DNA from 3 places in the Marinobacter sp. NSM genome. Region 1 is predicted to be linked to each of the others. Evidence: predicted binding sites of a transcription regulator. Region 1 holds the regulator's gene; each other region holds the start of a gene.
The links. Region 1 encodes sigma-54, which starts transcription at its own class of promoters, with help from an activator protein. Its sites were predicted from a motif close to ANTGGCATNNANNTTGCTNT; they were not measured.
Positions count from the first base shown of each region.

Region 1 (4,179 bases):
CATCCAGAAAGATAATCTCGACAACGACTCCCGCATCGCGAAGCTGGCGATAGATTTGTTCGAAGTTGGCCAGTTCGGCAGACAGGTTGCGGGCATCGATGCTGACGGCCATTTTCCGGAGTCGCCCCGGCGTTTCCTGTTGCGCCGCTTCCCGGGTCAGCGGGAACAGCAGTCCGATGGGAAGGTTATCAATGCAATAAAAACCCAGATCTTCGAGCACATGCAACGCAGTACTCTTACCCGACCCGGATCGGCCACTGACGATGATCAGTTTCATGATGGACGCTCCTGCCTGCTACTGTTGGTGCTACTGCTTATCAGGATGCCGCCGTCATGCGCTGGTAAAGGGAGGCTGCATCCTGGCACTGGCGAAGCTGTTCACAGAACCCGTTGTCGTTGAATTTCTCGGCCAACTGGCTTAGCAGCTCCAGATGTTCACTGGTGGCTTCTTTGGGCACGATCAAGGCAAACACCAGGTCGACCGGCTGATTGTCGATAGCATCGAAGTCGATGCTCTCTTCCAGTGTCATCAGCACGCCGATCACACGGTCCAGCCCCTCCAGCCGGCAATGGGGTATGGCAATACCCTGGCCGATACCGGTGCTGCCAAGCCGCTCGCGAGAAACCAGATTGCTGAAAATCTCGGTGTCGCTGAGGATTTCATCCTGATGATGAATATGCTCTGCGATGGTTTCCAGTACCCGCTTCTTACTGGAGGCCGGCACCCGGCACAGCGTCAGTTCGGGAGCCAGAATGTTGTCGATGGTCAGGGATGTATCGCTCATGGATCGACTGTGATTCCGTAAAAAAAAGGCTGCGGCCGGTATGCCCCGCCGCAGCTCGTATCATTGAAACACCCGGTACGGTGGTGCTATGAGTGCGCTCAGCCGTTGCCGTGCATCCTGTCTACGTTCTTTTCTTTGTGCTTGAGGATCTGGCGGTCCAGCTTGTCCACCAGCAAATCAATTGCGGCGTACATATCCTCACTCTCTGCCTTTGCATGGATATCGCCACCGATGACATGCAGGGTGGCTTCAGCCATCTGACGTACCTTCTCAACTTCCAGCGTCACCTGACAGTTACTGATGTGGTCAAAGTGACGCTCCAGCTTCTCGAACTTGGTGTTGACGTAATCCTTCAATGCAGGGGTCAGTTCTACGTGATGGCCTGAAATGTTGAGTTGCATAGGCGTCTCCTGTTGTCATCATGCCGGTGTTGCCACCGGGCTGCGTGTCCGGTGCTTCGTGCACCGGAAAAAACATTAAACCAGTCGTTTGCGCTCGTTTGAAGGAGGGATGTGCATGGCCTCCCGGTATTTGGCAACGGTGCGCCGGGCCACATTGATGCCCTGTTCTCCAAGCATGGCTGCAATCTTGCTATCGCTCAACGGCTTTTTTGGAGTTTCTTCTGAAATCAGTTTCTTGATCATCGCACGAATAGCAGTGGAGGAACATTCTCCGCCCTCAGCGGTACTGACGTGGCTGGAGAAAAAGTACTTCAGCTCGAAAATGCCGCGGGGTGTGTGCATATACTTTTGCGTGGTGACCCGTGAAATGGTGGATTCGTGCATTTCTACGGCCTGGGCGATATCCGAGAGGATCAGCGGCTTCATCGCTTCCTCCCCCTGGTCCAGGAAACCCTGTTGGTGCTCAACAATCCGGGTGGCGACTTTCAGTAGCGTTTCATTGCGGCTTTGCAGGCTTTTAATGAACCACTTGGCCTCCTGCAATTGATCCCGCAGGTAGGTGTTATCAGCACTGCTATCGGCGCGACGGATCAGCGATGCATAGCTGGCGTTGACCCGAATTCTCGGGGCGATCTCCGGGTTGAGCTCAACACGCCACCGGCCTTCGTGTTTTCGGACGATGACATCTGGTATCACGTAATCCGGCTCCGCTCGGTCGACCACGTCACCCGGGCGGGGGTTGAGGCTGGTAATCAGGGCCAGAACCTCGCGCAACTGATCTTCTTTGAGTCTGCTGCGGCGCAGCAGTTGCGCGTAATCCCGGTTGCCCAGCAGATGCAGGAACTGGGTAACCACCAGGCGGGCCTGTCGAAGCCAGGGGGTATCTGGCGGCAACTGGTTGAGCTGAATCAGCAGGCATTCCTGCAGGTCCCGGGCGAACACGCCCGGCGGGTCGAAGTGTTGTAGCCGGTGCAGGACCGCTTCTACCTCGTCCAGCTCAAGGGGGTCTTCTTCGGTTTCGTCCTGCAGGCCGGAATGGATTTCCTCAATCGGTGAGGTCAGGTAACCGCGCTCGTCCACAGCGTCCATCAGGGCGTGGGCGATTGCCTGGTCACGCTCGCTCATGGGGGTGAGGTTGAGCTGCCATTCCAGGTGGTCCTGGAGGGTCTCGGCCGGTGAATTGCGGGTTTCGAAATCCGACTCGTTCTCATCATCCCCTTTGCTGGCTGGCGCCGGTGCAGACTGGTAGATATCGTCCCAGGCGGTGTCTACGGGCAGGTCGTCGGGGATGTTATCCGGGATGTCGTTTTCGGAGGCCCAGTCCGGGCCATTTTCGTTTTCATCCCAGTCAGAGGCAGCCTCGGTGGCTGGTTCATCGTGGTCGGAATCCCGGTCTTTATGTTCGTCCTGGGTATCGGCATCCGTATCGGGGGTGTCAGACTGATCGTCATCCTCGGAAGTTTCCAGCATGGGGTTGGATTCCAGTGCCTGCTGGATTTCCTGCTGGAGGTCGAGGGTGGAAAGCTGAAGCAGGCGAATGGCCTGTTGCAGCTGGGGCGTCATGGTCAGACTCTGGCCCATCTTAAGCTGTAATGAGGCTTTCATAACCATGGCTCAAGATCCATAAATCAAGGGTGTCCCGGTAGTGACGTTGCCTGCTGTCAGGCAAAAAAAATTGTTATACGCTGGTTACTTGCCGCTCACTGTTACCAGTATAAGCAAGTTCTTTGCCGAGTTTACTTGCTACAGATCATCAAAACAATCAGACCTCGGTCGTCGAGGGGTTTTCTTCCGCTTACAGGTGGAACTCATCACCCAGGTAGACTTCCTTGACCTGCTGATTGGCCAGGATGGCTTCCGCATTGCCGGAGGCGATGATATGGCCGCCGGAGACAATGTAGGCGTTTTCACAAATATCGAGGGTTTCCCGCACGTTGTGATCGGTGATCAGTACGCCAATGCCCTTGTCCCGCAAATGCCGAATGATGTGCTTGATGTCACTGACTGAAATCGGGTCTACCCCGGCGAAGGGCTCATCCAGCAGAATAAACGCAGGTTCCATGGCCAGCGCCCTGGCGATTTCGACGCGCCGCCGTTCACCACCGGACAGCGCCATACCCAGGCTGTCCCGGATATGGGTGATGTGAAATTCCTCGAGCAGTTCCTCAAGTTTGGCTTCCCGCTCAGGCCGTTTCATGTCTTTTCGGGTTTCCAGAATGGCCATGATGTTGTCGCGCACGGTCAGTTTGCGGAATACCGAGGCTTCCTGGGGCAGGTAGCCGATGCCTTTGCGTGCCCGGCCGTGCATGGGCAGGGGTGTGATGTCCTGGCTGTCAATGGTGATTCGGCCGCGGTCGGAAGGTACAAGCCCGACAATCATGTAAAAACAGGTAGTTTTCCCAGCGCCGTTAGGGCCGAGCAGGCCGACGATTTCTCCGGACCGGATTTCCAGAGACACATCCAGAACCACTTTTTTCTGTTTGTAGCTTTTTGCCAGGTTGCTGGCCCTGAGAACTGCCATCAGTAACCTATTCGTCTGTGGGGTTGCTGGAGCCGCGAGGCTGAATCACCATTTCCACCCGGCCAGAGCTCTCTTCCGAAGGCGTGCCGCCTTCTGCAGTGACCACCCTGCGAACGGTGTCGTATTGGATGACGTCGCCACGGAACACATTGTTGCCCTGTTCAATCACTGCCTGGCGCTCGAACGTCAGCCGGTTTTCCGCCGCTGACCAGGTGATGGTCCGCGCCCGGGCGTCTGTCATGGCTTCACCTTCCCGTGCCGGCTGGCGATATCGGGCGGGTTCGCCGCTTGCCTCAATCCGGCTGAGACCTTCGGGGCTTCGATACAGTACCACCCGTTCTGCGTTCAGCTGGGTGGCCCCCTGAACCAGTTCAACGTCGCCGGTGTAGATGGCGGTCCCTTCGGTATCGTCCAGGCGGGCGGAATCAGCGCTGACCTTGATGGGGGTGTCGGAATCCAGATCAAACGCGGT
Region 1 is NZ_JBQTCK010000006.1:232,362-236,540, reverse strand. It holds gene rapZ (RNase adapter RapZ) at 1-277, opposite strand, end outside; gene ptsN (PTS IIA-like nitrogen regulatory protein PtsN) at 318-785, opposite strand; gene hpf (ribosome hibernation promoting factor) at 884-1,186, opposite strand; gene ACTZWX_RS14440 (RNA polymerase factor sigma-54) at 1,262-2,797, opposite strand; gene lptB (LPS export ABC transporter ATP-binding protein) at 2,982-3,707, opposite strand; gene lptA (lipopolysaccharide transport periplasmic protein LptA) at 3,715-4,179, opposite strand, start outside.

Region 2 (4,179 bases), on a different contig from region 1:
GAGATAGCCACCGGGGTTGAGAGCCCCGTGCAATCGAGTAAGGATGTCTTTCTTGAGGTCCGCGGAAAAATAGATCAGTACGTTTCGGCACATGATGATGTCGAACTTGCCAAGCATATACCGCTCAAGCAGATTGAGTTCCTTGAACTCCACCATGGCCTTGATTTGCGGATTTATCTGCCAGCCACCGTTGGCAGAGGGCGTAAAAAACCGCTTCTGCCGCTCTGGTGACAGCCCACGACCGATGGCGATCATCTCATATTCGCCCCGCCGGGCCACTTCCAGAACGCTTTTGGAAATATCCGTTGCGGTAATTTTTACGTCCCGCAACTTCCCGGGCCGGTTGCGCCGGAACTCATCCACAACCATTCCTACCGAATAGGGTTCCTGTCCTGTTGAGCAAGCGGCAGACCAGATGCGAAGTGGCTGCAACGAATTGCGTTCGGCAAATTCCGGTAACAGCTTGTCCTGCAGAATGCGAAACGGGTGGTTGTCCCTAAACCAGAGGGTCTCGTTGGTGGTCATGGCATCGATAACCAGCTCACGCAGGCCGCTGCGCCCCACCCGCTTCAAGCGATCGAGAAGCTCACCCAGTGAATTCAGTTTGTTATCCTCAAGAATCCTACGTAGACGACTCTTCACCAGATACTGCTTGTTGTCACCCAACAGAATGCCACAAGCGTCCTGCAGGAATGTTTTGAATGCTTCGTATTCCTGAGACGTAATTTCCGCTTTCATTGGATCTCTATCGTGGGTAAGTCCATGAGCCGAGGCATCAGTTCTGGTCAATAATTTCCATTACGCGTTCGGCAAGTTCATCCGGGCTGAATTTCGCCATAAAATCATCGGCACCGACCTTCTGAACCATCGCCCGGTTAAAGACACCGCTCAGGGATGTATGAAGCATCACATACATGCTGCTGAGCGCCGGATTCTCTTTGATTCTGGTAACGAGGGTATAACCGTCCATCTCCGGCATTTCCACATCAGAAATGATCAACGATAAGTGGTCTCGGGCAGTGGAACCATCCTCCGTAATCTCCTTGAGGTAGTTCAACGCCTGTTTACCGTCATTCTTGGTGACCACTTCCATTCCGATCGCGGTCAGGCAGCGTTCGATCTGGCGCCTCGCTACAGACGAATCATCAACCACCAGCACAGGCAAATGCCCCTGAACGCGCTCGGCACTGCGAGTTCTCAGTTCTTCTGTGACATCTTCCCTGAGTGGAGAAACTTCTGCAAGAATCTTTTCTACATCTATGATTTCTACAAGTTTGTCGTCAATTTTTGTAACTGCCGTCAAATACACATCCTTGCCCGCGCCTTTGGGTGGCGGAAGGATATCTTCCCAGTTCATATTCATGATCCGGTCGACACCTGTCACCAGAAAGCCCTGGGTTTTGCGGTTGTACTCGGTAATGATGACAAAGCTTGTTGCCAGTTCTTCCTGTGGAATGCCTGACATACCAATAGCCATGCTCAGGTCGATAATGGGGATGGTCTCGCCACGAATGTGAGACACGCCCCGCACCACATCACGGCTGTTCGGTATAGACGACAGCTTGCCGCACTGCAGGACCTCTTTTATTTTGAATACGTTAATCCCGTATAGCTGCCGCCCGCGCAAACGGAACAACAACAGCTCTAGCCTGTTCTTACCAACCAGCTGCGTACGCTGGTTAACGCTGTCCAACACCCCTGCCATAACTTTCTACTCCCGGCATGCCAACGATCGGCACAGAATTTGCTAATTTATTATTAAACAACTTGCTTACGCGAACCCGGACCAAAACATTGGCGCCGGGTGTCCAATCAGGGTTAACGGCCCCAGCGCCATTTTCCTTAACGGAACTCGCGTAAATATGCCTTACTGACAGCATAGGACAAAGCAGTGCAGATGCGAACCATCTTTTTAGCGACCTTTTGCCTATCGACCCTGGGCCTTAACGCCGCGGCTGCGGCCACCACTGCAAGCGAGATACGCGATGCCGCCGGTCAATTTATCGAAACCTGGGCCGACGAGCAGCGCCAGCAACAGTACGAGGTGAACTTCACCGTCGGCAGCATCGACAGCCGGCTTAGCCTGGCTGCTTGCGAACAGGCACTCCAAACCGCGTTTACCAACGATCCCCTACGGACCACATCGCCATCGGTGATGGTGTCCTGTGCCGGGGAGCGGCCATGGCGGATGTTCGTCACAGCCAGTGTCGAAGTACACGGCCCTGCCCTTGTGGCGGCTCGGCCTCTGGCCCGCGGTGAGCGCATCAGCGGTGAACTTTTGCAGGAAAAACAGGTGCAGATCAACGCCAGCCGCCGGGGCATTCTAACAGATATTGAACAGGTATCCGGCATGCTGGTGAGGCGACCAGTTAATGCAGGGTCGGTGCTGACGCCAGATCTGCTCGAAGCGCCCAATGCCGTTGAGCGCGGTGATCATGTTATCATCACCGCCAGATCCGCAGTGTTCTCGGTCAGTTCCCGAGGCAAGGCGCTGGCCAGTGCCAGTGTTGGCGAGCAAGTGATGGTTGAGAATCTGCAATCAGCACGCACGGTTCGGGCAACGGTCACGGCTCCTGGCCGGGTGGAAATTGCCATGTAACGGAAAATCCGTGCCCAGCGGCAAATTTTTTCCGTTTTTTTCTAAAGGTCGGCTAAACGCTGCCGATAAGCAGATATAAACTCGATTCCGCCGCCTCTGAAGGTGGCCATAGGCAAGCAGGTATCCTTATGTCAGTTGACTTAAATGGAATTGGCCCCGGCCAGGTCAACACCACCAGAACCACGGCCGACAAAGCAACAGGCAGCCAGAGTACGCCCTCCACGGCTGGAGAGCAGGCAAAGGCTCAAAGCACGGCAGCCCGCGGCGACAACGTCAGTCTCAGCAATCAGGCCAAAAACCTGAAGCAGCTGGAACAGAAACTGGGCGATTACCCGGAAATGGACGACGACCGCATTGCGCAGATTCGCGCAGCACTGGAAGATGGCACCTACAAAATTGATGCAGAGAAACTGGCCCAGAAAATGCTTGAGATGGATAAAAGCATTTTCGGGTGAGTAAAACATGGCTGCAATCATTGAATTGAAGACCCTTCTCTCAGAAGACATCCGCCAGCTTGAAACCCTGGCGGATCTTCTCAACCAGGAAAAACAACTCCTGGCGTCCTCCGACATTGCTCCGCTCCAGGAAATCACCACTCAGAAAAACAACATCCTGACGGATATCCGTGAGCGTGCGAAACAAAAGATCCGCCTGCTGGTTAACATGGGGTACCGACCGGATGCCGGCGAGCCCTCGAGGTTTATCCGTGCCGGTGGCATGGAAGACCTTTACCAACTCTGGAAAACCGCCGATGGGCGCCTTCGTGCCTGCCAGAAACTGAACCAGAACAACGGTCGTGTTGTCGGACACCTTCAAAAACGCCTGACGAGGCTCACGGACGTCTTCCGTGGCGCCTCTGCCCAACAGAAGCTGTATGGCGCCAAGGGCGAACAAACCAGTGTGTCCAGCGGCAACATTCTGGCCAGCGCCTGACCGACCCGGCAAACAAAAACGCCCGGATGAGCTATCCGGGCGTTTTTTCGTCAGATTCACCTTACCCGTCCATTAACGGGTGTAGATCGTCATCTGGGAATCCGGATGAAACCGTGTGTTGTGAATGCTGACGTTCCCCATGGATGGACTCTGATTGCCACTCACGCGGATATTGTCCATCCGGATCTCCTCAATCCGTTCGGGAAACGCCAGCCTCAAGGCGCCATCCTCTCGAATGGAATAGCGGGGCTCACCCTTCCTGTAGTGAACACCAGAGATGGTCAGGTCGGAATCGAGGAAACTGAGCACTGGCACAAAAATGTTGGCGGCCAGCTTGATTCCCTCTACTGAGTCGAGTCCGGCGAGTTCCGGGTCATCAACCGCGCCGCCAGCATTTCCCGGCATTGCGGCAACCGTTTCAATACGCTCCAGCAAACCCACACTGCTTTGAGCCGTTACGCCGGCCATATCGCTGTCAGACAGAGGCGCAAAGCCCCCCTTTTCATATAACTGACCGGCCTGCGCAGGCATGGATGCCGCGCTGGTATTGCCGGCCGCCAGCGACACCAACGGCTGAAACGGCAACGTCACCATGGTAACCAGCGCTGCCGCATTACGATAACGGGCCTGGTGCTTGAGAACACGAT
Region 2 is NZ_JBQTCK010000001.1:669,829-674,007, forward strand. It holds gene ACTZWX_RS03180 (CheR family methyltransferase) at 1-738, opposite strand, end outside; gene ACTZWX_RS03185 (chemotaxis protein CheV) at 776-1,705, opposite strand; gene flgA (flagellar basal body P-ring formation chaperone FlgA) at 1,898-2,599, shown strand; gene flgM (flagellar biosynthesis anti-sigma factor FlgM) at 2,728-3,054, shown strand; gene ACTZWX_RS03200 (flagella synthesis protein FlgN) at 3,062-3,532, shown strand; gene ACTZWX_RS03205 (pilus assembly protein PilB) at 3,605-4,179, opposite strand, start outside.
Region 2: a site for sigma-54 is predicted at 1,732-1,751, ahead of flgA (flagellar basal body P-ring formation chaperone FlgA). Genes of this name have one in related genera too.

Region 3 (4,179 bases), on a different contig from region 1:
ACGTCGGTAGGGGGGTATGGGGTATTTTTCTGGCAGGGAAAAAGATGTCTGAGCGAAGCGAGTTGTTTTTCCCAGAAGACAAATACCCCATACCCCCCGTACCCGCCCGCAAACCAAACAGGCTTGGAGCCCAAGCCAGAAGTCCAGAAACCCAAGCCAACACTCAGGAAGCCCGATACTGCCGAGCATCAAGCTTGAGCTTGCCCAGGCGTGAGTTCAGAGTCGTCGGCTTGATGCCAAGTAGTGCCGCTGCCCCGTCATCTCCGAAGATGCGCCCGCCGGTCATTCTCAGCGCCTTAATCAGGTTCTGCTTCTCCAGCTCCTTCAGATCAGCCTCAGTTAACAGCTCACTGTCGTAATGACGCGATGGCGTTGAGTTCGCTGCGGCATGCGCAGAAGGTTCGACACCCGGAAGGTCAAGGTCCAGGCGGCCATCGGCGGTAATCACCTGGCGCTCGATCACGTTTTCCAGCTCCCGGACATTGCCCGGCCAGTGATAGGCCTTGAGGGTAACCACGTCCCGCTCTGTCAGAATCAGTGGCGGTCGATTGAATTTCTGACACGCCCGGTTCAGGAACTCCTGGGCCAGCATCGGGATGTCTTCAAGCCTCCTGCGCAGGGGAATGGACTCGACCGGGAAGACGTTAAGTCGGAAGTACAGGTCCTCCCGGAAGGTCTTCTCCTGCACCTCCGTTTTTAAATCCCGGTTGGTGGCGGCAATGACTCTGACATCAACGGCCCGGGTTTTGTTCTCGCCAACTCTCTCAAACTGCTGATCCTGAAGCACCCGCAAGAGCTTGCCCTGAAGTTCCAATGGAATTTCGCCTACCTCATCCAGAAACAGGGTGCCTCCATCGGCCAGTTCAAAGCGGCCGATTCTGTCGTTAACGGCGCCGGTGAAGGCGCCCTTGATGTGGCCGAAGAATTCGCTTTCGAACAGGTCTTTTGGAATGGCGGCGCAGTTCACTCGGATCAGCGGGCGGTCTCGTCGGGTGCTGGCCTGGTGGATGGCGCGGGCAATCAACTCCTTGCCGGTGCCGGATTCGCCGGTGATCAGAACGTTGGCGTCTGTCGGAGCCACCATGCCGATGCGCCGCACGATGGCCTTGATGGCATCGCTCTGCCCAAGAATCTCGTGGAAGTGGAACTCCGCGCTGAGTTCTTCCTGTAGGTAGGCATTTTCCATTTCCAGCCGGCGTTTCAGGCTCTCTACTTCTTCCAGTGCTGACTGCAGTTCCTTCTGGGCTTGCAGTCTGGCGGAGATGTCCCGGAACACCACAACCGCACCCACCGGGTGGCCGTTGTCCATGATCGGGGTGCTGGTGTACTCCACTGGGAACCCGGTGCCGTCTTTGCGCCAGAACCAGTCGTCGCCAACGCGCTTGATGCTGCCATCCCGGAAAGCGCCGTAGATGGGGCATTCTTTCAGTGGGAACAGGCTGCCGTCTTCGTGGGAGTGATGCACAACACGGTGTATCACGCGCCCCATGAGTTCATCCATGCGCCAGCCCAGCATGCGCTCGGCGGCGGGATTGGCGAAGGTGGTGCGGCCTTCGGCGTCCACCCCGTAAATGCCTTCGCCAACGGCGTGGAGAATCAGCTGGTTTTCCCGCTCCATATCCTTGAACAACTCTTCCACACGCCGCCATTCCAACAAGCCGCCACGGTGATAATGGTTGGCTTCGTGGCGCTCCCTGAGTGTTCTCAGCTGCCGCCGGTCGCGCAGCAGTAGCAACAAGGTTTGTGCCTCTGCCTCACCCACGCAGGATGATGAAATCTCCAGCTCAATCGCGTGGCCGTCCCGATGCCTGATGTGGAAATCCCGGCTCCAGCCGTGGCTGCGGAACAAGGTTTCCTCAGTGAAGTTGATCAGCTGCGGCCGTTGGTCTGCAAACAGTTGGGTGCACGACTTGTTTGCGATGGAGTGCCGGTCTGTGCCCGCCATTCGCCCCATGGCGCTGTTGGCGGCCAGGATCAGATCCCGACCGGCATCTACCAGCAGGGCAGCCTCGGGCAGGTGGTCAATCCAGCGGTAACTGTCTGCGTGTTCAGGGTGGTTCATCTCGGGGGTCCATTTGGGGCATGGCACAGACCAAACAAAGCACGTGCCAACTACGAAAAATCGAAGCAGAAGCTACGAAAAATCGTTGAGTACGAAATGTCGTAGCGCGTCCGAATCATTGGGAATTTCTTAAAAGTCTATAAAAACAGTCGGATAGAGAATTTCTGAAAGTTGGCACGAACCCCGCAATAGCTATCTCAGAACGTGCGAATGGCGTTGGCCAAAACCCGGCCTGCGCCAGACCAGAGTCTTTGTTGCACCGAAAGAGTGCAAAAACTATCTGAGAGTAGGGAGAGTGCACCATGACGACAAAAAGCCTTGGAAACCCATTTGATGGCGATCAGTCACTGATCCACGCGAAAACCTGTGGTTGCCCGGAGTGTCAGCCGGGTGATGGTATGCCGAGCGTGTCGCTGAATCTGCGGCAGTCATCGCAGCCGAGCGAACTGGCATCCGCTGACTCGATGGATTCGGAAGCCATGATGGACCGAGCCATAGAGAGCGCCGTGGTGCGCTCGGTGTTTGGTCACAACGATCATAGCCGCCGCAGCTTTATGAAGATGATGGGCGCAGGCACCGCAGCCGCGTTGCTCGGTTCCGTGTTCCCCATGGACAAAGCCAAGGCGGCGGTGAAGGAGTCTCTGGGCAAGCTGGAGAAAACCAAGCTGAACGTTGGCTTTGTGCCGATCACCTGTGCCACGCCGATCATCATGGCGCACCCAATGGGCTTCTACGAGCGCTATGGACTGGACGTTACGGTCAGTAAAACAGCCGGTTGGGCGGTGGCCCGGGACAAGTCCCTGAATGGCGAATACGATGCCTCCCACATGCTGACTCCCATGCCCCTGGCCATGACCATGGGTGCGGGCTCCACCGCCAAGCGCTTCATTATGCCGGCGGTGGAGAACATCAACGGCCAGGCCATCGTGCTGCACGTGGACCACCAGGACAAACGCGACCCGAAACAGTGGAAAGGGTTCAAGTTTGGCGTGCCCTTCGAATACTCCATGCACAACTTCCTGTTGCGCTACTACCTGGCCGAGCACGGTATTGATCCGGACAGAGACGTGCAGATCCGGGTGGTACCACCACCTGAAATGGTTGCCAACCTGCGCGCGGGCAACCTCGATGGGTACCTCTCGCCAGACCCGTTCAACCAGCGGGCGGTGTGGGAGAAGGTGGGTTTCATTCATATGCTGACCAAAGATATCTGGGAAGGGCACCCCTGCTGTGCCTTCGCCTGCAGCCAGCAATTCGCCAGTGAAAACCCCAATACCTATGGTGCGTTGCTGCGCGCGATCATCGATGCCACCCAGTACTCGCAGAAAGCCGAGAACCGCAAGGAAATCGCCGAAGCCATCGCCCCGCGAAACTACCTGAACCAGCCGGTGCCAGTCATTCAGCAGGTACTGACCGGCCGGTATGCCGACGGCCTGGGTGAGGTGAAGGATGATCCGGCGCGGATCGATTTCGATCCCTTCCCCTGGCATTCCATGGGCGTATGGATTCTGACCCAGATGAAGCGCTGGGGTTACATCGAGGGCGATGTGGATTATCGGGGCATCGCGGAGCAGGTCTATGTGGCCGGTGAAACCCGCAAGGTTATGGAAGAGCTGGGTTATAGCGCGCCCAGCGAGACCTATAAAAACCACACCATCATGGGCAAGACCTTCGATCCGGCCAAGCCGGAGGAGTATGTCCAGAGCTTTGATATCCGGAGGTCCTGATCATGGCATCGACTAGCGTACGTGCAGGCATGCTCTCCCTGGTGTTTCTGGTGCTGTTCCTGGGTATCTGGGAGTTCAGTACCCAGGTGATTGCACCCCAGCAGGGTGAGCTGAGTGAATACGAGCTTTTGATGGGGGGCGCTGATCAGGAGGCTCGTGTGCCGCCGCCATCAGAAATCATCCGGCATGCCGTTGCCGAGTTGTCAGACCCGTTCTATGACCGGGGCTCGAACGACAAAGGTATTGGTACTCAGCTGGCCTATTCCATTTACCGGGTGTTAACCGGGTTTCTCGGGGCCATGGCCGTGGCCTTGCCCCTGGGTTTTCTGATCGGCATGTCGCCGTTGATGTACAAGGCACTGAATCCGTACATCCAGGTGCTGCGGCCTA
Region 3 is NZ_JBQTCK010000008.1:33,236-37,414, forward strand. It holds gene ACTZWX_RS15700 (sigma 54-interacting transcriptional regulator) at 164-2,062, opposite strand; gene ACTZWX_RS15705 (ABC transporter substrate-binding protein) at 2,365-3,789, shown strand; gene ntrB (nitrate ABC transporter permease) at 3,792-4,179, shown strand, end outside.
Region 3: a site for sigma-54 is predicted at 2,094-2,113, ahead of ACTZWX_RS15700 (sigma 54-interacting transcriptional regulator). Genes of this name have one in related genera too.